One region of the Microbacterium sp. JZ37 genome, then DNA from elsewhere that is predicted to be linked to it. Evidence: riboswitches for the same ligand, from Rfam matches in the RefSeq annotation. Region 1 holds a riboswitch; each other region holds the start of a gene.
What was found. Region 1 has a riboswitch for thiamine pyrophosphate ahead of thiM (hydroxyethylthiazole kinase). Riboswitches for the same ligand answer to the same signal wherever they lie in the genome.
Positions count from the first base shown of each region.

Region 2: another riboswitch for thiamine pyrophosphate. It lies ahead of GC092_RS02185 (ECF transporter S component); the one in region 1 lies ahead of thiM (hydroxyethylthiazole kinase).
Region 3: another riboswitch for thiamine pyrophosphate. It lies ahead of thiC (phosphomethylpyrimidine synthase ThiC); the one in region 1 lies ahead of thiM (hydroxyethylthiazole kinase).

Region 1 is NZ_CP045253.1:1,406,207-1,412,967, reverse strand. Features, by position in the region: gene thiD (bifunctional hydroxymethylpyrimidine kinase/phosphomethylpyrimidine kinase) at 1-920, opposite strand, end outside; gene thiE (thiamine phosphate synthase) at 917-1,588, opposite strand; gene thiM (hydroxyethylthiazole kinase) at 1,585-2,418, opposite strand; TPP riboswitch at 2,410-2,505, opposite strand; gene GC092_RS06285 (NUDIX hydrolase) at 2,561-3,262, shown strand; gene nadA (quinolinate synthase NadA) at 3,346-4,677, shown strand; gene nadB (L-aspartate oxidase) at 4,674-6,191, shown strand; gene nadC (carboxylating nicotinate-nucleotide diphosphorylase) at 6,185-6,761, shown strand, end outside.
Region 2 is NZ_CP045253.1:497,200-503,960, reverse strand. Features, by position in the region: gene GC092_RS02190 (ABC transporter ATP-binding protein) at 1-1,459, opposite strand, end outside; gene GC092_RS02185 (ECF transporter S component) at 1,461-2,081, opposite strand; TPP riboswitch at 2,073-2,183, opposite strand; gene GC092_RS02180 (D-alanyl-D-alanine carboxypeptidase family protein) at 2,249-3,640, shown strand; gene GC092_RS02175 (bifunctional proline dehydrogenase/L-glutamate gamma-semialdehyde dehydrogenase) at 3,829-6,761, opposite strand, start outside.
Region 3 is NZ_CP045253.1:19,858-26,618, forward strand. Features, by position in the region: gene GC092_RS00100 (NUDIX hydrolase) at 1-226, opposite strand, end outside; gene GC092_RS00105 (DUF2520 domain-containing protein) at 438-1,193, shown strand; partial or broken gene panC (pantoate--beta-alanine ligase) at 1,190-2,040, shown strand; gene panD (aspartate 1-decarboxylase) at 2,040-2,429, shown strand; gene panB (3-methyl-2-oxobutanoate hydroxymethyltransferase) at 2,426-3,295, shown strand; TPP riboswitch at 3,335-3,442, shown strand; gene thiC (phosphomethylpyrimidine synthase ThiC) at 3,441-5,171, shown strand; gene GC092_RS00130 (FAD-dependent oxidoreductase) at 5,158-6,333, shown strand; gene thiS (sulfur carrier protein ThiS) at 6,330-6,569, shown strand; gene GC092_RS00140 (thiazole synthase) at 6,571-6,761, shown strand, end outside.

The DNA.
Region 1 (6,761 bases):
TCCGCGAGTGCGCGCACGAACCACACGTCGTCGATGCCGGCGCGCAGCGGTGCGATGTCCTCCCACCAGGCGTCGAGCTCGGCGTCGCGGCGCGGGAGGCCTCCCGTCCGCCACAGGCCCGCGAGATGGTGGAGCGGGCCGTGCCCTCCCGGGCGGCCCACCTCGAGCTCGGAGCCCGACGCGATCGCGTCGCGCAGCCATCCGCGGGCGAGGCGCGCCGCCCAGGTCCAGCCGCCCTCGCGCGCGCGGAGCGTGGCGAGCGCCGCGGACAGGGAGCACCCCGTGCCGTGCGTGGCGGTCGTCTCGATCCGCGCGTCCGAGTACTCGGCGATGAGGCCATCCGGCCCCACCAGCGCGTCCGGGCACGCCGGGCCGTCGAGGTGCCCGCCCTTCGCGAGCACGAGCACGCCGTGGCTACGCGCGAGCGCGGCCGCCTGCGCGAGCGCGTCCGTCCACGATCCGATGGCCGCGACACCGGTGAGCACGGCCAGCTCCGGGAGGTTCGGCGTCACGACGTCGGCGAGCGACAGGAGATCGTGCAGCGCGCGCTCGGCCTCGGCGTCGATGAGGCGATCCCCGCTCGTGGTGATCATGACGGGGTCCAGGACCACCGGCGGGCGCGTGTCGAGGCCGCGCAGCCAGTCCGCCACGACAGCGACGATCTCCGCCGTGCCGAGCATGCCGATCTTGACGGCGTCGATGCGGATGTCGGCCGCGAGCGCGTCGAGCTGCTCGCGCAGGAACGACGCGGGCGGCACGTGCACGCCCGAGACGCCCTGCGTGCTCTGGGCGGTGAGCGCCGTGATCGCGGCCATGCCGTAGCCGCCGCACGCGGCGATCGACTTGAGGTCGGCCTGGACGCCCGCCCCTCCCGACGGGTCGGAGCCGGCGATCGCGAGGATGTTCGGCACGGCGGTCATGCGACGACCTCGGCGTCCGCCCACTCGAACCGCAGCGCGGCCGCCGCCGCGGCGGGGAACTCCGCCGAGCAGATGGCGCGGACGACGGCGATCCCGGCGGCGCCCGCGCGCCGCGCGTCGCGCGCGTCGCCCGGGCCGACGCCGCCGATCGCGACGCACGGGAACTCGTGCGCGAGCTCGGCGAAGGCCGCGAATCCGGTCCATCCGATCGGGGTCGGATGGTCCTTCTTCGTCGGGGTGGCGCGCACCGCGCCCACGCCCAGGTAGTCGACCGTGCCGGCGGGGAGGCGCCGCAGCGCCTCGAGCTGGCGCGGCAGGCTCGCGCTCAGGCCGATGATCGCGTCGTCGCCCACGAGGCCGCGCACGCGGTCGGCCGGCAGGTCGGTCTGCCCGATGTGGACGCCGTCGACGGATGCTCCCGCGGCCTTCGCGGCCAGGTACACGTCGACGCGGTCGTTCACGAGCAGCGTCGCACGGCCGCGCGTATGCGCGGCAGCGGCCTCGACGAGGGCGAGGAGATCGGCGGCGGACAGGTCCTTGCCGCGGATCTGCACGGTCGATGCCCCTCCGTCGACCGCCTGGGCGACGACGTCGACGAGCGAGCGGCCGGCGATCGTCGCGGCGTCCGCGACGAGGTAGAGGGAGAGGTCGAGAGGTCGCGCGGTCATGCCGGCACCTCCGTCGCGAAGCGCTCGGGCTCGGACACGTCGACCGCATCGACCCCCGCGAGCGCGTCGAGGAACGCCACCGCGAACGAGCCGGGGCCCGTCGCAACGGCCGCCGCGCGCTCGGAGGCGGCCGCGTAGACGGCGTGCGCCGCGATCGTGCCCGCGAACGCGGCATCCGGGCCATCCGCTGCCGCGACGCAGGCGGCCACGACCGCTCCGAGCGAGCAGCCGCCTCCCGTCATGCGGGTGAGGAGCGCGCTCCCGCCCGCGATGCGCTCCGTGCGCGCGCCGTCGGTGACCGCGTCGACCGCGCCCGACACCGCGACGACCGCGCCGGTGCGCTCGGCGAGCGCGCGGGCGGCGTCGAGCGCCGCATCGACCTCGTCGGCCGCATCGACCCCGCGCCCGCCCGAGCCGGCGCCCGCGAGCGCGAGCACCTCCGAGGCGTTGCCGCGGATCACGGTGGGCCGGTGCGCGAGCAGGTCGCGCGCGACGCCGGTGCGCAGGCCGAGAGCGCCCACGCCCACGGGATCGAGGACCCACGGCGTGCCGGACGCGCGTGCCGCGGCGACCGCGGCGGTCATCGCCGCGCGCTGCTCGGCAGTCGGCGTCCCGAGGTTGACCAGGAGCGCCGACGCGAACGCCGCGCACTCCCCGGCCTCCTCGGGGATGTCGGCCATCACGGGCGCCGCGCCCACCGCGAGCAGCGCGTTGGCCGTGACGTTCACGACCACGGAGTTCGTGATGCACTGCACGAGCGGTGCGGTCTCGCGCAGTCTCGACAGCACGGCCCCCGGGCCATCGGATACCGACAGGTGCGCGTCACTCATCAGCGACATCCCTCCGCTCGTCCTAACGAGATCAGGTGCATACGGGTGTGATCTCAGTCCCGGATGGGGACACCCCGTGTCACTGCGAGCGAGCATAGCGGGTCCGCGATGGCCCGCGCGCCGGGTCGCCTACGCTCGAAGGGTGACCTCCCCTTCCGCGACCGAGAGCGCCGGCATCCGCGTCGCCGTCTCGACCGTGATCTTCTCGCTGCGCTCGCGGCCCGGGGCCGACGCGCTCATGATCCCGCTCGTGCGCCGCACGCGGGAGCCGTTCGAGGGCGCGTGGGCGCTCCCGGGCGGATGGCTCGACGAGCGGGAGGGGCTCGACGACGCCGCCGCCCGCACGCTCGCCGAGACGACCGCGCTCAGCCCGAGCTACCTCGAGCAGCTCTACGCCTTCGGCGACGTCGACCGCTCCCCCACGCGCGTCGTGTCGGTCGTCTACTGGGCGCTCCTGCGCTCCGACCTCGTGGATGCGCAGCGCGCCGCGGAGGACGCGCCCGAGAACGTCGAGTGGTTCGACGTGGACGACCTGCCGGCGCTCGCCTTCGACCACAACCGGATCGTCGACTACGCCGTGTGGCGGCTGCGCAACAAGGTCGGCTACAGCCGGATCGCGCACGGCCTCCTGCCCGATGAGTTCACGCTGACCGAGCTGCGGGAGGTCTACGAGGCCGTGCTGGGGCGCCGCCTCGACCCGTCGAACTTCCGCCGCCTCCTCGAGGGCTCCGAGGCGCTCCTGCCGACCGAGTCGTTCCGCACCGGCAAGCATCGCCCGGCGCGCCTGTACCGCTACAACTCGGAGGTCGAGCTCGCCGATCGCGGACCGCTCGGACCGGCCTGAGGAGCCCCGCTCGCCTTTGTGGTCAACCTGACTTAAAGTGGTGTCGACGACTTAGAGTCGAATCGACACGAACAGGGGTCCCCATGGCCGCGACCAGCATCACCCTCACCGCCCGCGACGCGAGCGTCGACCACGAGATCCAGGCGATCGTCTCGGGCGGCGCCGCGGGCTCGACGTGCTCGACCGACCTCGCCGCGGGGCCCTGGAGCTTCGACGCCGTCGCCGGGTACGGCCCGGGCGCCTCGATGGGCGACGTGATCCCGACCGACGCCCCGCGGCAGGGCGAGCTCCCCCGCGCCTACCGCGAGGCCCCGGAAGCCGAGCTGCACGATCGCATCCGGGCGGCGAAGGCGGCGCTCGGCGACCGCGTCGTCGTCCTCGGCCACTTCTACCAGCGCGACGAGGTCGTCCAGCACGCCGACTACGTGGGCGACTCGTTCCAGCTCGCGGGCGCGGCGAAGGCGCACCCCGAGGCCGAGGCGATCGTCTTCTGCGGCGTGCACTTCATGGCCGAGACCGCCGACATGCTGTCCCGCCCGGAGCAGTCCGTCATCCTGCCGAACCTCGCCGCGGGCTGCTCGATGGCCGACATGGCCGACATCGACCAGGTCGAGGAGTGCTGGGAGCAGCTCGCGGACGTGTACGGCCCGCTCGACGTGCCGGACGCGGACGGCCGCGTGCCGGTCGTCCCGGTGACCTACATGAACTCCTCCGCGGCGATCAAGGGCTTCGTCGGCCGCAACGGCGGAATCGTGTGCACGTCGTCCAACGCGCGCACCGTGCTCGAGTGGGCGTTCGCCCGCGGGCGCCGCGTGCTCTTCTTCCCCGACCAGCACCTCGGGCGCAACACCGCCAAGGCGATGGGCGTGCCGCTCGAGCGCATGCCGCTGTGGAACCCTCGCGCGCCGTACGGCGGGTCGTCCGAGGAGACGCTGCGCGACGCCGAGGTCATCCTCTGGCACGGCTTCTGCTCCGTGCACCGCCGCTTCACGGTCGACCAGATCGAGACCGCGCGCGCCGAGCATCCGGGCGTGCGCGTCATCGTGCATCCGGAGTGCCCCATGCCCGTCGTCGATGCCGCCGACGAGGCGGGATCGACCGACTACATCCGCAAGGCGATCGAGGCGGCGACCGAGCCGACCACGTTCGCGATCGGCACCGAGATCAACCTCGTGCGCCGGCTCGCCGCCGAGCACCCGCAGCACACGATCTTCTGCCTCGACCCCGTCGTGTGCCCCTGCTCGACGATGTACCGCATCCACCCCGGCTACCTCGCGTGGGTGCTCGAGGAGCTCGTCGCGGGGCGCGTGGTCAACCGGATCGGCGTCGACGACGCGGTGGCGGACCCGGCGCGCGTCGCGCTCGAGCGGATGCTCGCGGCCAAGCCCCTGCCGACGGGAGGCGCGCGCGCATGACCGGGGTCATCGTCGTCGGAAGCGGCGCCGCGGGCCTCGCGACGGCGCTGCACCTCGCGCGCGGCGGGGCGGATGTGCAGCTGGTCACGAAGGCGGGGACCGCCGACGGCAGCACGCGGCACGCGCAGGGCGGCATCGCGGCCGCGCTCTTCCCCGATGACAGCGTCGAGAGCCACGCGGCCGACACGCTCGCCGCGGGCGCCGGTCTGTGCGACCCCGCCGCGGTCGACGTGCTCGTGTCGGAGGGGCCGGCGCGCGTGCGCGAGCTCATGGACCTCGGCGTCGCGTTCGACCGAGACGCCTCGGGCGCCCTGGCGCGAGGACTCGAGGCCGCGCACGCGCATCCGCGCATCCTCCACGCGGGCGGAGACGCGACGGGCCTCGCGATCGAGATCGCGCTCATCGCGGCCGCGCTCGAGGCGGGCGTCCGCCTTCGCGAGCGGACGCTCCTCGCCGACCTCCTCGTGGAGGACGGACGCGTCGCGGGAGTCGAGCTGCTCGCCGACGGGCGCCCTGAGGCGCTCCGGGCGGATGCCGTCGTGCTCGCGACCGGCGGAGCGGGGCGGCTGTGGGCGCGCACGACCAACCCCGACGTCGTGACCGGCGACGGCATCGCGGCCGCCCTGCGGGCGGAGGCCGCGGTCGTCGATCTCGAGTTCGCGCAGTTCCACCCCACCGTGCTCGCCGAGGGCGCGCCGTTCCTCGTCTCCGAGGCGGTGCGCGGCGAGGGCGCCGACCTCATCGACCTCGACGGACGGCGCTTCGTGCTCGACGACCACCCCGACGGCGAGCTCGCGCCGCGCGACGTCGTCGCGCGATCGATCGCCCGGCGGATGGCGGAGCAGGGCGGGCGCCCCGTCCTCCTGGACGCGACGCGCATCGGCCGTCGGCGACTGGAGGCGCGCTTCCCGACGATCGCGAGGGCGCTGGCAGCGCGCGGGCTCGACTGGGCCGCGCACCCGATCCCCGTCGCGCCGGCCGCCCACTACCTCATGGGCGGGATCGCGACCGACCTCGACGGGCGCACGAGCCTGGCCGGCCTCCTCGCCGTCGGCGAGTGCGCGCGCACGGGCGTGCACGGCGCCAACCGCCTCGCTTCCAACTCCCTTCTCGAGGGCGCGGTCTTCGCCGCGCGCGCGGCCACGGCCATCCTCGCGGGCGAGGTCGATGCGGCGCCCGCGCTCCCCTCCGCGCCCGGCCCGGAGTCGCCGTCGGCGCTCGCCGCCGTCCCGCCCTTCTCGCGCGCCGCCCTGCAGCGGCTCATGTGGGATCACGTGGGGCTCCTCCGCGACGGCGCGGGCCTCGCGCACGCCGTGGCGGTGCTCGCCGCGTGGCAGGACGCCCTCCCCCGTCCGCAGACGGTCGCCGCGCATGAGGACGCGGGGCTCGTGCGCGTGGGCCTCGCCGCGGCGAGCGCCGCTCTCGCCCGGCCGGGCTCGGTGGGGTCGCATTTCCGGACGGACGACGCCTCCGCGCACGCGCGCGAACTCGTCTCGGCGGGTGCCGCATGCTGACGGCGTCAACGATCGAGCGCGCGGTGCGCGCCGCCCTCGAGGAGGACGCGCCGTGGGGAGACCTCACGAGCGAGGCGTTCCTTCCCGCATCCGCTCACGCGCAGGCATCGCTCGTCGCGCGCGAGGACGGCGTGTTCAGCGGCGGCGAGGTCTTCCGGGCGGCGTTCGCCCTCACGGATCGCGCGACCGAGGTCGACCTCCGCGTGGCGGACGGCGCGCCCTTCGCCGCGGGCGACGTGCTCGCGACCGTCGCCGGGCCGGCCCGCGCGGTGCTCACCGCAGAGCGCATCGGGCTGAACTTCACCCAGCGGATGTCGGGCGTCGCGACGCTCACGGCGCGGTTCGTCGCCGAGGTGGCGGGCACCCGCGCGCGGATCGTCGACACCCGGAAGACGACGCCGGGGCTACGCGCGTTCGAGCGGCATGCCGTCCGCTGCGGCGGCGGGCACAACCACCGGCACTCGCTGTCAGACGCGGTCATGGCGAAGGACAACCATCTCGCCGTGCTCCAGGCCGGCGGCGCCGACCTGACGACCGCCCTCCGCGCGGGCATCGCGCGTCTGCCGCACA
Region 2 (6,761 bases), 910 kb from region 1:
GGCGGTGGACGCGCGCCTCGAGGGCCGTGAGGACGTCGGCGTCGTGCGTCACGGCGACGACCGCCGACGGAGCGGCGTCTGCTCCGTCGCGCAGCCGGGCGATGATGTCGACGAGCTCGGCCCACGTCGTCGCGTCCTGGCCGAACGTCGGCTCGTCGAGGACGCAGACGCGCGGCCGGGTCGCGAGCATGGCCGCGACCGTGAGGCGGCGCTTCTCGCCGCCCGAGAGGGTATGGGGGTTGGCGTCCGCGAGGTGCGCGAGGCGCAGCGTGGCGAGGAGCTCCTCCCCGCGCGCCGAGATCTCCGCGTCGGGCATTCGGAGCGCGCGCATGCCCACCTCGAGCTCGGCGCGCACCGTGTTCGCGAGGAGCTGGTGATCGGGCGACTGCAGCACGGTGCCGATCCGGGTGAGGAGCTCGCGCGAGCGCCATCGGATGGGCGCGGGGCCCGCCCCTGCCGCGAGTTCGGGTGCCGCCGCCACTCGGCCGTCGACCGGCGGCAGGAGCCCTGCGAGCGTGCGCGCGAGGGTCGACTTCCCCGCGCCGTTGCGGCCGGTGATGCCGAGCACCTCGCCGGGGCGCACCTCCAGGTCGACGGGACCGGCCACGGCCGTGTCGCGCAGGCGCCCCACCTGCAGCGCTTCCGCAGCGAGGAGAGGAGCGCCCGGCGCGTGGCGCGGCGGGCCGGGGCGACGCGGCGGGATGCCCGGCACCCACACGCCGCCCGACGCGAGCTCGGCGCCACGTCGGGCGAGGACGACCTCGGGCGTCCCGTCGGCGACGACGCCCTGCTGACCGCCGCCGAGGACGATCACGCGATCGACGACGGGAAGCCACACGTCGACCCGGTGCTCGACGACGACGAGCGTGGCACCCGTGTGCGCGACGACGCGCGACACCGCGTCGCGCACCTCGACGACCCCTTCGGGATCGAGGTTCGCGGTCGGCTCGTCGAGCAGCAGGAGCCCGGGGCGCATGGCGAGCGCACCGGCGAGGGCGAGGCGCTGCTTCTGCCCGCCCGACAGCGCGGACGTCGAGCGGTCGAGCGGCACGTCGAGGCCGACGATCGCGAGCGCCTCCTGCACGCGCGACCAGATCTCGTCGTGCGGGACGCCGAGGTTCTCGCACCCGAACGCGACGTCGTCCCCGACGCGCGCGAGCACGGCCTGTGCGTCGGGATCCTGCTGCACGAGCCCGGTCCGTCCGCGTGCGGCCTCCGGCGGCGCGCCGTCGACGAGGAGACGGCCCGCCTGCTCTCCCTCGTCCTCCCCGCCGAGCACGCCGGCGAGCGCCTGCAGCACGGTCGACTTGCCCGATCCGCTCGCTCCGAGGAGCAGCACGCGCTCCCCCGGCCGGATCGACAGCGTGACGTCCTGGGCCGCCCATGCCAGGCGCGTGCCGTACCGCCATCCCCACCCCTCGGCGAGGATGCCGCAGGGGCGGGTCTCCGCGGCCGTCACGTCAGACGCGTCGCGCGACGTCGCGCCCCGCGGCGAAGCGGCTGAGCGCTCCGGTCGCCGCGAGTGCGCGCACGATCGCCCAGCCGCCGAGGCCGGCGATGACGGCGCCCGACAGCGTCGTCGACGCGATGTAGATGGCCGTGAAGGCCGCGTCGGCCCCCGCGTACCAGTTGACGATGTCGTTGATGCCGCAGGCGAGGCCCGCCGCAGCGCCCGCGAGCGCCGCGACGACGGGGCCGAAGGCGCGGTACAGGAAGATCGCGAGGACGATCTCGGCGCCGAGGCCCTGCACGAGGCCCGAGACGATCGTGAGCGGACCCCACTGGTTGCCGACGAGCGCCGAGATCACGGCGGCGAGCAGCTCGGTGTAGAGCGCGGCGCCCGGCTTGCGGACGACGAGTCCGCCGATCACGCCCGCGATGAGCCACGGGCCGGCGACGAGGCCGCCGAGCCCGGGCAGGAGCGGGCTGAGCAGCGTGCTCGGCAGCTCGTAGGCGATGTTCCAGACGAGGAACACGACCGCGCACGCGACGCCGATCACGCTCGCGACGACGATGTCGACGACCCGCCACGTGAAGCGGCGGCCGGTCGCGGTCTGTCCTGCGGAAACGGACGTGGACATTCGTTCTCCTTCCTTCGCCGGCATGACCCGGATCAGGTTCGACGGTCGACGCGCGGCTCGCGTCCTCTCAGTCCGGCTCGGCGGACTCCCGTGTGATGTGGGCTGATTCTACTCGCATCCCACGAGCCGCTTCCCGTCTTCGCAGGAGCAGCGGGTACCGTATGCGGGTGGCAATCGACGACATCCCTGCGGCGGAGACCGCGCCGTCGCAGGACGCCGCTGCGGCGCTCACGGCGCTCGGCTGGGTCGACCCCGACGCCGTCGCCGCCTCGCGCACGGCCGGCGCGCTTCCCACGAGCCGCCTCGTGCCCGTCGAGCCGTCGCTCCTTCCGCCGCGCACGCGCCGCCGGTTCTGGCTCGGGCCGACCGTCACTCTCGGTGTGCTCGCCCTCGGCTACGTCGCGTCCTGCGCGGTGTGGCCGCTCGCGAACGTCGCCCCCACCATCTCGGATCTCACCGTCGAGACGCCGATCGGCGAGGAGTTCCCCGTCACCTGGCCGGAGGACGGCATCGCCGCCCTCGCTGCGGAGGGCGGCCCCGGCGGCCCGATCGCCTCGAGCGACGAGGCGCTGCCGATGGCGAGCATCACGAAGATCATCACCGCGCTCATGATCATCGAGCGCGAGGGCCTCGAGCTGGGTCAGGATGGGCCGTCCTACGCCTTCACGCAGGCCGACAGCGACGAGTACTGGGCCTATCTCACGGCCGATGAGTCGTCGCTCGATGTCCCCGTGGGCGGCACGCTCACGCTGCACGAGATGCTGCAGGGCGTCATGCTCGGCTCGGCGAACAACTACGTCGACCGGCTCGTCCTCGAGCTGTGGGGCACGCAGGAGGCCTGGCTCGCCGACGCGCAGGCCTGGCTCGCGCAGCACGAGCTCACGGGCATCACGGTGGCGGACCCGAGCGGCATCGACCCGGCGAACACCGCTGACGCGCGCTCGCTCATCCGCCTCGCCGAGATCGCGCTCGAGGATCCGGTCCTCGCGAGCATCATGGCCGAGGACTCGGTCGTGCTCCCGGGAGCGGGGCTCGTCGAGAACTCGAACCCGCTCATCGGGGACGAGGGCGTGGTCGGCCTGAAGACCGGCTCGCTGTGGTCGACGGGCACGCAGTACTGGAACCTCCTGTCCGCGAAGGAGGTCACGATCGGCCAGACGAGCGTGACGCTCTACGCCGCGGTCGTCGGCCAGCCCGACGACGACAGCCGCGCGATCGTGAGCCGCGAGCTCCTCGCGCAGCTCGAGGAGGGCATGCAGCTCACGACCGCCGTCGCCGCCGAGGTGCCCGTCGCGCACGTCCGGACCGAGTGGGGTGCGCAGAGCACGATCGTGACCGCCGACGAGGCCCAGGTGATCTCGTGGCAGGGCGTCGCGCCATCCACCGATCCGTCGTACGAGGTCGAGCTCGGAGCCGAAGCCGGCGACGAGGTCGGCACGCTGGCCGTGCAGGGCGGGATGGACGACACGAGCGTCGCGCTCACCCTCACCGACGACGTGCCCCCGCCCTCCTTCTGGTGGCGGCTCACGCACCCGCTGTCGCTGCTCGGCCTCGACTGACCCGACCGCCCGAAGCCGGCCGAGCATGTCTCGCTCGGCGCGGGATTCGGCCTCCCTATCCCGCCGGGAGTGAGACATGCAGGGCGGGCGACATCCAGATCTGGCGAGACGCGGACGGACGGGGGGACGGAGGCGGACCGCCCGTGACAGAGGCGGACCGCCCCGGGAGGGAGCGGCTCGCCCTCTGATCAGGCGTCGGCGAGACCGGGAACGACGTACCGCCGCTCGTTGCCGAAGCGGTGCGCGGTGATCGACACCGCCTGCTCGTGCAGGAACGGCAGCATCTCCACGCGGCCGGCCGACGTCACGGGACCGTCGTACACCGCGACGTTGGGGGCGCCGTCCGTCGCCGCCACGACGTCGGCGAGCGCACCGCCGAGGAGGCGGATGCGCCCGCCCGTCTGGGCGAGGCGCGCCGCGCGGGCCGCCCACGCCTCCGCATCCTGGAACGCCACCTCGACGCCTGCGTCCGTCAGCCACGTCGCGACCCGCTCGGGGAGAGCAGTCGGCGTGCTCACGACGAGCTCGGCGCCCACACGCAGCCCCGCGGCCGCCACGCGCACGAGCTCCGCCGGCGGGCGTCCGTCGAAGCGGATCGTCACGGGAACCGGCGCGTACCGGAGCACGTTCTGCTCGAGCCGGAGGCCCTGCACATCCCGCGCGACGCCGAACTCCTCCGCGAACGCGACGACGTCGGTCGCGAGCGCCTTCTCGAGCCACTCCGCGCCATCCGCGTTGCCGAGCGCCTCGACCGCGCGCCGTGCCGCGCCATCCGCACTGCTCGCCGTCACGACGGGCGCATCCGTCCAGGTGCCGAGCCCGAAGAGGTAGCTGGGGCCGCCGGCCTTCGTCCCGGCGCCGACCGCCGACTTCTTCCAGCCGCCGAACGGCTGGCGCTCGACGATCGCGCCGGTCGTGCCGCGGTTCACGTAGGCGTTGCCGACGTCGATGCGCGAGAGCCACCGGGCGATCTCGTCCTCGTCGAGGGCGTGCAGCCCCGACGTGAGGCCGTAGTCGACGGCGCGCACGAGGTCGATCGCCTCGTCGAGGGTCTCGGCCGTCATGATGCCCAGCACGGGGCCGAAGTACTCCGTGAGGTGGAACTCGCTGCCGGGCTGCACGCCATCGCGGATGCCGGGCGTCCACAGGGCGCCGGAGTCGTCGAGCTGCTTCGGCTCGCGGACCCACGTCTGACCGGGCTCGAGCTCGGTGAGGGCGCGGCGGAGCTTGCCCTCAGCGGGGCCGATGAGAGGGCCGATCCGGGCGGCGGCCTGCCACGGCATGCCCACCTCGTAGCCCTCGACGGCGTCGACGAGCTGGCGGCGGAACCGCTCACTGCGGGCGACCGACCCCACGAGGATGACGAGCGACGCCGCCGAGCACTTCTGGCCGGCGTGGCCGAACGCCGAGTACGCGACGTCCTTCGCGGCGAGGTCGAGGTCCGCCGACGGGGTGACGATGATCGCGTTCTTCCCGCTCGTCTCGGCGAGGAGCGGGAGGTCGCGCCGGAACGACCGGAAGAGCTCCGCGGTCTCGTACGCGCCGGTGAGGATGACGCGTTCGACGCGCTCGTGCGACACGAGACGGCGGCCCAGCTCGTTCTCCTCGACCCGCGCGAGACGCAGCACGTCACGCGGGACGCCCGCCTCCCACAGCGCCTCGGCGAGCACGGCGCCGCAGCGTCGCGCCTGCGACGCCGGCTTGAGGATCACCGGCGACCCTGCGGCGAGCGCCGCGAGGGTCGAGCCTGCGGGGATGGCCACGGGGAAGTTCCAGGGCGGCGTCACGACGGTGAGCCGGACGGGCTCGAACGCGGCCCCGTCGACCTCGGCGAGCCGCAGGGCGCTCTCGGCGTAGTAGTGCGCGAAGTCGATCGCCTCGGAGACCTCGGGGTCACCCTGCTCGATGACCTTGCCGCACTCGGACCCCATGACCTCGAGCAGCTCGGCGCGCCGGGCCTCGAGGATGTCGCCCGCGCGATGCAGGATCGCCGCGCGCTCCGCGGGGGCGAGCGCGCGCCATCCCTCGCCCGCCGCGACCGCGCCGTCGACGACGGCGTCGACCTCCTCGAGCGTGCGGAGCGTGTGCGCCGCGAGCGTCTCCTCGCCGAGGGTCGACGCCGCCATGCGGGCGCGGATGTCCGCGGCCCAGGCCCGGTTCCCGGCGATGCTCGGGTCGCTGTCGGGCGCGTTGCGGAAGCCGTCGCGCGGACCCTCGGGCTGCGGCTCGCGGCGATCCTGCACCCGGTTGGACGGGGGCACGTCGCTCGGCATGAGGTCGATCGACGCGAGGAAGCGGTCGCGCTCGCGCGCGAACAGGGCGGGGTCGGCGTCGAGGTCGAACACGGCCGACATGAAGTTCTCCGGGCTCGCGCCCTCCTCGAGGCGGCGGATGAGGTACGCGATCGCGACGTCGAACTCGTCGGGGTGCACGACCGGCGTGTAGAGGAGGAGCGACCCGACCTCGCGGCGCACGACCGCGGCCTGAGCCGTGGCCATCCCGAGGAGCATCTCGAACTCGAGGCCCGGGCCGCCGGCGATGCCGCGGCGCTTCGCGAGCAGCCATGCGAGTGCGATGTCGAAGAGGTTGTGGCCCGCGACGCCGATGCGCACCGATCGCACGCGCTCGGGGTGCAGCGCGTAGTCGAGCACGGCTTTGTACGACGCGTCGCTGTGCTGCTTGCTCGGCCAGGTCGCGAGCGGCCAGCCGTGGGTCTCCGCGTCGACCTGCTCCATGGGGAGGTTCGCGCCCTTCACGACGCGGACCTTGATCGGGGCGCCGCCTCCCGCGACGCGCTCACTCGCCCATTCCTGAAGGCGCATCATCGCGCCGAGCGCGTCGGGGAGGTATGCCTGGAGGACGATGCCGGCCTCGACGTCGTGGAACTCCGGGCGCTCGAGAAGGCGCATGAACACCGCGAGCGTGAGGTCGAGGTCCTTGAACTCCTCCATGTCGAGGTTGATGAACGTGCCGTTCGCGCGAGCGGCCGTGTAAAGCGGCGCAAGCGCGGCGACGGCGTGGTCGACGGCCTCGTCGAACGCCCACGGGCTGTGCGGCGCGACGGTCGAGGACACCTTGATCGAGACGTAGTCGACGTCGTCGCGCTCGATGAGGCGTCGGG
Region 3 (6,761 bases), 1.4 Mb from region 1:
CCCAGAACCTCCCCTTGCCGTGGAGGCAGAGGAGGATCTGCTCGCCGGTCGAGTCGAAGACGAACAGGCTCGCCGTGAGGTGCGCGGGCGGCCCCTCGCGGTCGAGCGCGGCCGCGCCGTGCGCCTCGAGAGCCGCGACGAAGTCGTCGTGCGCGGGGACCGACGGCCCCACCAGGGCGACGGCCTCGCGCGCGGACGCGAGCAGAGAGGAGCGCGGGTCGATCACGGCTTCGAGCCTGTCACAGGCCGGGGACCGGAGCGAGGATGCGAGTGGCCGACAAACGTCGGCGAAATCACCGTGCACAGACGTGAAGCGAAACAGGGAGCAGATCGGAAAGACACTGACCGGTACCAATGTGCACATTGTCGCCCGATTTTGCTCGATCGGCCCATGAGGCGGATACTCATGTCGCGCGCGTCCCCCGCGCACCGAGACCATGAGCATCCTCCGCACCCCGCACAGCGCCCTCGAGAGCGTCACGGTGGTCGGCCCCGGCCGACTCGGCCGGAGCATCGCCCGTGCCCTCCGGGCGGCGGGCGTCGTCGTGCACGGCCCGGTCGGGCGCGGCGAGGAGATCCCCGACGCGCCGGTCGTGCTGCTGTGCGTTCCGGACGGCGAGATCGCTGCCGCGGCGCACGCCGCGACGGCGGCGGGGCGGATGATCGGCCACACCTCCGGCGCGGTGCCGATCCACGACGTCGACTTCGGCCTCCACCCCCTGCAGACGTTCACCGGCGATGACGACCCGACCGTGTTCCGCGGTGTCGCGTGCGCGGTCGCGGGGCGCTCGGACGAGGCGCTCGAGACCGCGACGGGCATCGCGCTCCTGCTCGGCGCACGCGCGTTCCCTCTCGATGAGGCCCACCGGGCGGCCTATCACGCAGCCGCGTCGGTCGCGGCGAACTTCCTCGTGACCATCGCCGATGCCGCGGAGCGGATCGCCGAGACCGCGGGCATCCCGGCCAAGGAGGCGCGCCTGCTCCTCGCGCCGCTCGTGCGGCGCACCGTCGAGAACTGGGCGTCGGGAGGACCCGCGACAGCCCTGACGGGCCCGATCGCCCGCGGGGACGAGGAGACGGTCGAGCGCCAGCGCGCCGCGATCTCGGCCGGCCGGCCCGAGCTCGTCCCGCTCTTCGACGAGCTGTGCGAGGCGACCCGCGCGCTCGCACGCAGGAAGGAGCACGCGACATGAGGATCGTGCGCACCGTGTCCGACATGCGCGCCGCCGTGCGCACCGCGCGAGCCGAGGGCGCCTCGATCGGCCTCGTGCCCACGATGGGGCCTTCCACGAGGGACACCTCTCGCTCATGCGCCGTGCGCGGGAGGGGTCCGACGTCGTGGTCGTGTCGCTCTTCGTCAACCCCACGCAGTTCGGGGCGAACGAGGACCTCGGCTCCTATCCGCGCGACGAGGCCCGGGATGCCGCGCTCGCCGAGGCTGCGGGAGCGGACATCCTCTTCGCGCCGCCCGTCTCCGAGATGTATCCCGACGGCTTCGCCACGACCATCCATGTGTCCGGCATCACCGACGTGCTGTGCGGCGCGCACCGCGGCCCGCACCACTTCGACGGCGTCGCCACCGTCGTCGCCAAGCTGCTCTCGATCGTGACCCCAGAGGTCGCCTTCTTCGGACAGAAGGACGCGCAGCAGGTGCTCGTCGTGCGCCGGCTCGTCCGCGACCTCGACCTGCCCGTGCGGATCGAGGCGTGCCCGATCGTCCGCGAGCCGGACGGCCTCGCGATGAGCTCGCGCAACGTCTACCTCGATGCCGCAGCGCGGGCGCAGGCGACCGCTCTGAACCGGGCGCTGACCGCGGCGGAGGATCTCGCGGCGCGGGGCGAGCGGGATGGCGCGGTGCTGCTCGCGGCCGCGCGATCCGTCCTCGCGGAGGCCGGCATCGAGCCCGAGTACCTCGAACTGCGCGACGCCGAGCACCTCCGCCCTCTCGTCCGCGTCGATCGGGACGCGCTGCTCGCGGTCGCGGCCAGGGTCGGCGCCGCACGCCTCATCGACAACCGCATCCTCAAGGGAGAATCCTGATGCGCCGCATCATGCTCAAGTCGAAGATCCATCGCGCCACCATCACGGGAAGCGACCTCAACTACGTCGGCTCGATCACGATCGACCCCGATCTGCTCGAGGCGGCGGACATCCTCGAGCACGAGCAGGTGCACGTGCTCGACGTCGACAACGGCGCGCGCTTCGAGACGTACACGATCGCGGGGGAGCGCGGCTCGGGGGTCATGCAGGTCAACGGCGCTGCCGCCCGGCTCGTGCACGCGGGCGACACGATCATCGTCGTCTCCTACGCCGAGTACGACGAGAAGGACCTCGAGACGTACGAGCCCGTCGTCGTGCACGTCGACCGGGGCAACGGCATCATCCAGGTCGATGACGCGGTCGACCGTCTCCTGACGGCGCGCGCATGAGCACGCGGCCGACGGCCCGCCCGCGCGTCGCGCCGGCCGACCTCGCCGCGCGCAAGGCCGCGTGCGAGCGCATCGCCATGGTGACCGCCTACGACCATCCCAGCGCGCAGGTGGCCGAGGCGGCAGGCGTCGACGTCGTGCTCGTGGGCGACTCGGCCGCGATGACGGTGCTCGGATACGACAGCACCGTGCCCGTCACCGTCGACGAGATGATCATGCTCACGGCCGCGGTCCGCAGGGGCCTGCAGAGCCCTCTGCTCGTCGCGGACCTGCCCTTCGGCTCGTACGAGGCCTCCGACGAGACCGCCGTCGCGACCGCGCAGCGCTTCGTGAAGGAGACGGGGTGCGACGCGGTCAAGATCGAGCGCGGCGGCACGTCGGTCGATCGCGCGAGCGCCATCGTCCGCGCGGGCATCCCCGTCATGGGGCACGTCGGCCTCACGCCGCAGACGGCGACCGCCCTCGGCGGATACCGTGCCCAGGGCCGGACCGCCGACGACGCGCTCGCGGTGTGCGAGAGCGCACTCGCGCTGCAGGAGGCCGGATGCTTTGCGATCGTCTTCGAGGCGATCCCGAGCGACGTCACGGACGCCCTGATGCCCCGGATGAGCGTCCCCGTGATCGGCATCGGCGCGGGCCCCGCCACCGACGGCCAGGTGCTCGTATTCCATGACCTTCTCGGCATATACGGGGGTCGTGCGGCGCGTTTCGTCAAGCGGTACGCGGAGCTGCGGGGGGACATGATCGCCGGCATCGAGCGCTATGTCGAGGAAGTCCGCGCGGGACAGTACCCAGCGACCGAGCACGGCTACTCCATGCCCGAAGAGGAATCTGCCCGTCTGAGGGAGCTGCTCGACGCGCTCTGACCCGCCGACTTGCGCGGCCGCGGCTCCCTGCTACTCTGATCCGGTCCACACGGGAGTCCCAGCAGGGGCTGAGAACGAGCTGACGCTGCTCGCGACCGTCGAACCTGTTCGGGTCATGCCGGCGTAGGAAGTAGGAGCAGCTCTTTTGCGCACCCTGGAAGCGACGCATTCGCTCGCATATCTGCACGACGACGAGCACGGGATCCGGGTGCCGGTCACCCGCATCGCGCTCACGGACTCGCCGAACGGCGAGCGGAACGAGCCGTTCACGGCCTATCGGACGTCGGGCCCGGGCAGCGACCCGGTGCGAGGGCTGCCGCCGCTGAGGGCCGACTGGATCGCCGCACGCGGCGACGTCGAGGAGTACGACGGGCGCCCGCGCGACCTCCACGACGACGGCCGTGCGGCCGCGCGGCGCGGCGCCGCCTCCGCGGAGTGGCGGGGAGAGTCCGCCCGCCCGCGCCGCGCACGTCCCGGCCGGCGCGTGACGCAGATGCACTACGCGCGGCAGGGCGTCATCACGCCCGAGATGCGCTTCGTCGCGCTGCGCGAGGGGTGCGACGTCGAGCTCGTCCGCTCGGAACTCGCGGCGGGGCGCGCGATCATCCCGAGCAACATCAACCATCCCGAGAGCGAGCCCATGATCATCGGGCGGGCGTTCCTCGTCAAGATCAACGCGAACATCGGGAACTCGGCCGTCACGAGCTCGATCGCCGAGGAGGTCGAGAAGCTCCAGTGGGCGACGACGTGGGGCGCCGACACGGTCATGGACCTCTCCACGGGCGACGACATCCACACGACCCGCGAGTGGATCATCCGCAACGCGCCCGTGCCGATCGGGACGGTCCCGATCTACCAGGCGCTCGAGAAGGTCGACGGGCAGGCGCATCGCCTCACCTGGGAGATCTTCCGCGACACCGTGATCGAGCAGTGCGAGCAGGGCGTCGACTACATGACGATCCACGCGGGCGTGCTGCTGCGCTACGTGCCGCTCACGGCAGAGCGGGTGACGGGCATCGTCTCGCGAGGCGGCTCGATCATGGCGGGCTGGTGCCTCGCCCACCATCGCGAGAACTTCCTCTACACGCACTTCGACGAGCTGTGCGAGATCTTCGCGCAGTATGACGTCGCGTTCTCGCTCGGCGACGGTCTCCGCCCCGGCTCGACGGCCGACGCCAACGACGCGGCGCAGTTCGCCGAGCTCGACACGCTCGCCGAGCTCACGCACCGGGCGTGGGAGCACGACGTGCAGGTCATGGTGGAGGGGCCGGGGCACGTGCCGCTGCACCTGGTCCGGGAGAACGTCGAGCGCCAGCAGGAGCTCTGCTCGGGGGCGCCCTTCTACACGCTCGGCCCCCTCGTCACTGACGTCGCCCCGGGGTACGACCACATCACCTCGGCGATCGGCGCGACCGAGATCGCACGGTGGGGCACCGCGATGCTCTGCTACGTCACGCCCAAGGAGCACCTGGGGCTGCCCAACCGCGACGACGTGAAGACGGGCGTCATCACGTACAAGATCGCGGCGCACGCGGCCGACCTCGCGAAGGGCCATCCGGGGGCGCGGGATCGGGATGACGCGCTGTCGAAGGCGCGCTTCGAGTTCCGCTGGCGCGATCAGTTCGCCCTCTCGCTCGACCCCGACACGGCAGAGGCCTTCCACGACGAGACGCTCCCGGCCGAGCCGGCCAAGACGGCGCACTTCTGCTCGATGTGCGGCCCGAAGTTCTGCTCGATGCGGATCTCCCAGGACATCCGCGACCGCTTCGGCGGAGCCGAGGAGCAGGAGGCGATCGCGGCCATGCGCCGGAAGTCCGAGGAGTTCGTCGCCGCCGGCGCGTCCGTCTACCTCGACGAGCCCCGTGTCCGGAGCTGACAGCAGGGTCGACGTCGCCGTCGTCGGCGCAGGGATCGTCGGCACGGCGATAGCCGTGGCGTGTGCGCGCGCGGGGCGCTCGGTGCGACTCATCGACCCCCGCCCGGGAGACGGCGCAACGTATGCCGCGGCCGGAATGCTGAGCCCCGCGGGCGAGCTCCAGCACACCGAGCGCGCTGCCGTGGCGCTCCACCGCGCCGCGGCGGCCGCATACCCCGACTTCGTCGCATCGCTGCCCGGCGGCGCTGCGGCGTGCGGGTACGAGGCCGCCCCGACGCTTCTCGTCGGGGTCGACGACGCCGACCGCCGTCGGATCGTCGAGCTCGTGGACGCGGCGCCCGCGGTGCAGGCGGAGCGACGGAGCGTCCGAGAAGCGCGGGCCGCCGAGCCTCTGCTCGCGCCGGGACTCTCGTGCGCGTACGCGGCGGACGGCGACCATCGCGTCGATCCGCGTGCCCTCGTCCGCGCGCTTCGGGGCGCGCTCGCGCCATCCGCTCTCCGTCCGCTCGCGGCGAGGCGCCTGCTGCGCGGGCGGGGCGGTGCTGTGCACGGTGTCGAGCTCTCCGACGGGACAGCGATCGCCGCGGCCGAGGTGGTCGTCGCGAACGCGCTCGGCGCGGCGGACCTGGGCGCGACGCCGCCCGGCGTGCTGCGCCCGGTGCACGGAGACATCCTCCGCCTCCACGCCGCGGGCCTCCCGCGCCTCGCGCACACGGTCCGCTCCCTCGTCCGCGGCCGTGCCGTCTACCTCGTGCCGCGCGTCGACGGCGGGCTGGTCGTGGGCGCGACCGAGCGCGAGGACGCCGACGACGCGGTCTCCGCGGGGGGCGTGTCGGCGCTGCTGCGCGATGCGGCCGAGGTGATGCCGCTCGTCGACGAGTACCGCTTCGTCGAGGCGACCGCCCGCGCCCGTCCGGCGACCCCCGATCATCTGCCCCTCGTCGGGCGGACCGCCCCGGGCCTCGTCGTCGCGACGGGAACGCATCGCAACGGCGTGCTGCTCGCCCCGCTCATCGCAGACCTCTGCCGCCGCATCGTCGACGACGTCGCCCCGCCGCGCGGCGTCGAGGCCGACCTGCTCGACCCTGGGCGGTTCGCCCCCAGCCGCCTCGAACCCGGGCGCGACGCCGCGCCCCGTGACCGTGAAGGAGTCCTCGCATGATCGAGATCGATGTCAACGGAAGTGCTCTGCGGCTGCCCGAGGGGGCGGCGGTGTCGACGGTCGTCTCGGCGCTCACGGGCCGCGCGGTGACGCCCGAGGGCACGGCCGAGGACGGCGCGCCCCTCGGCGTCGCGGTCGCGGTCGACGCGGTCCTCGTGCCGCGCGCCCGCTGGGGGTCGCATCGGCTCGGCCCGGGCGCGCGGGTCGAGGTGCTCACCGCGGCGCAGGGCGGCTGACGTGGAGCCGCTCGTCATCGACGGCGTCGCCCTGTCGTCGCGGCTCATCGTCGGCACGGGCGGTGCGCCGAGCCTCGAGGTGCTCGACGAGGCTCTGCGGGCGTCGGGCACCGAGCTCACGACGGTCGCCGTGCGGCGATACGGAAGCGGAGCGGGCGGCCTCTACGCCCTGCTGCGCGAGCGCGGCATCCG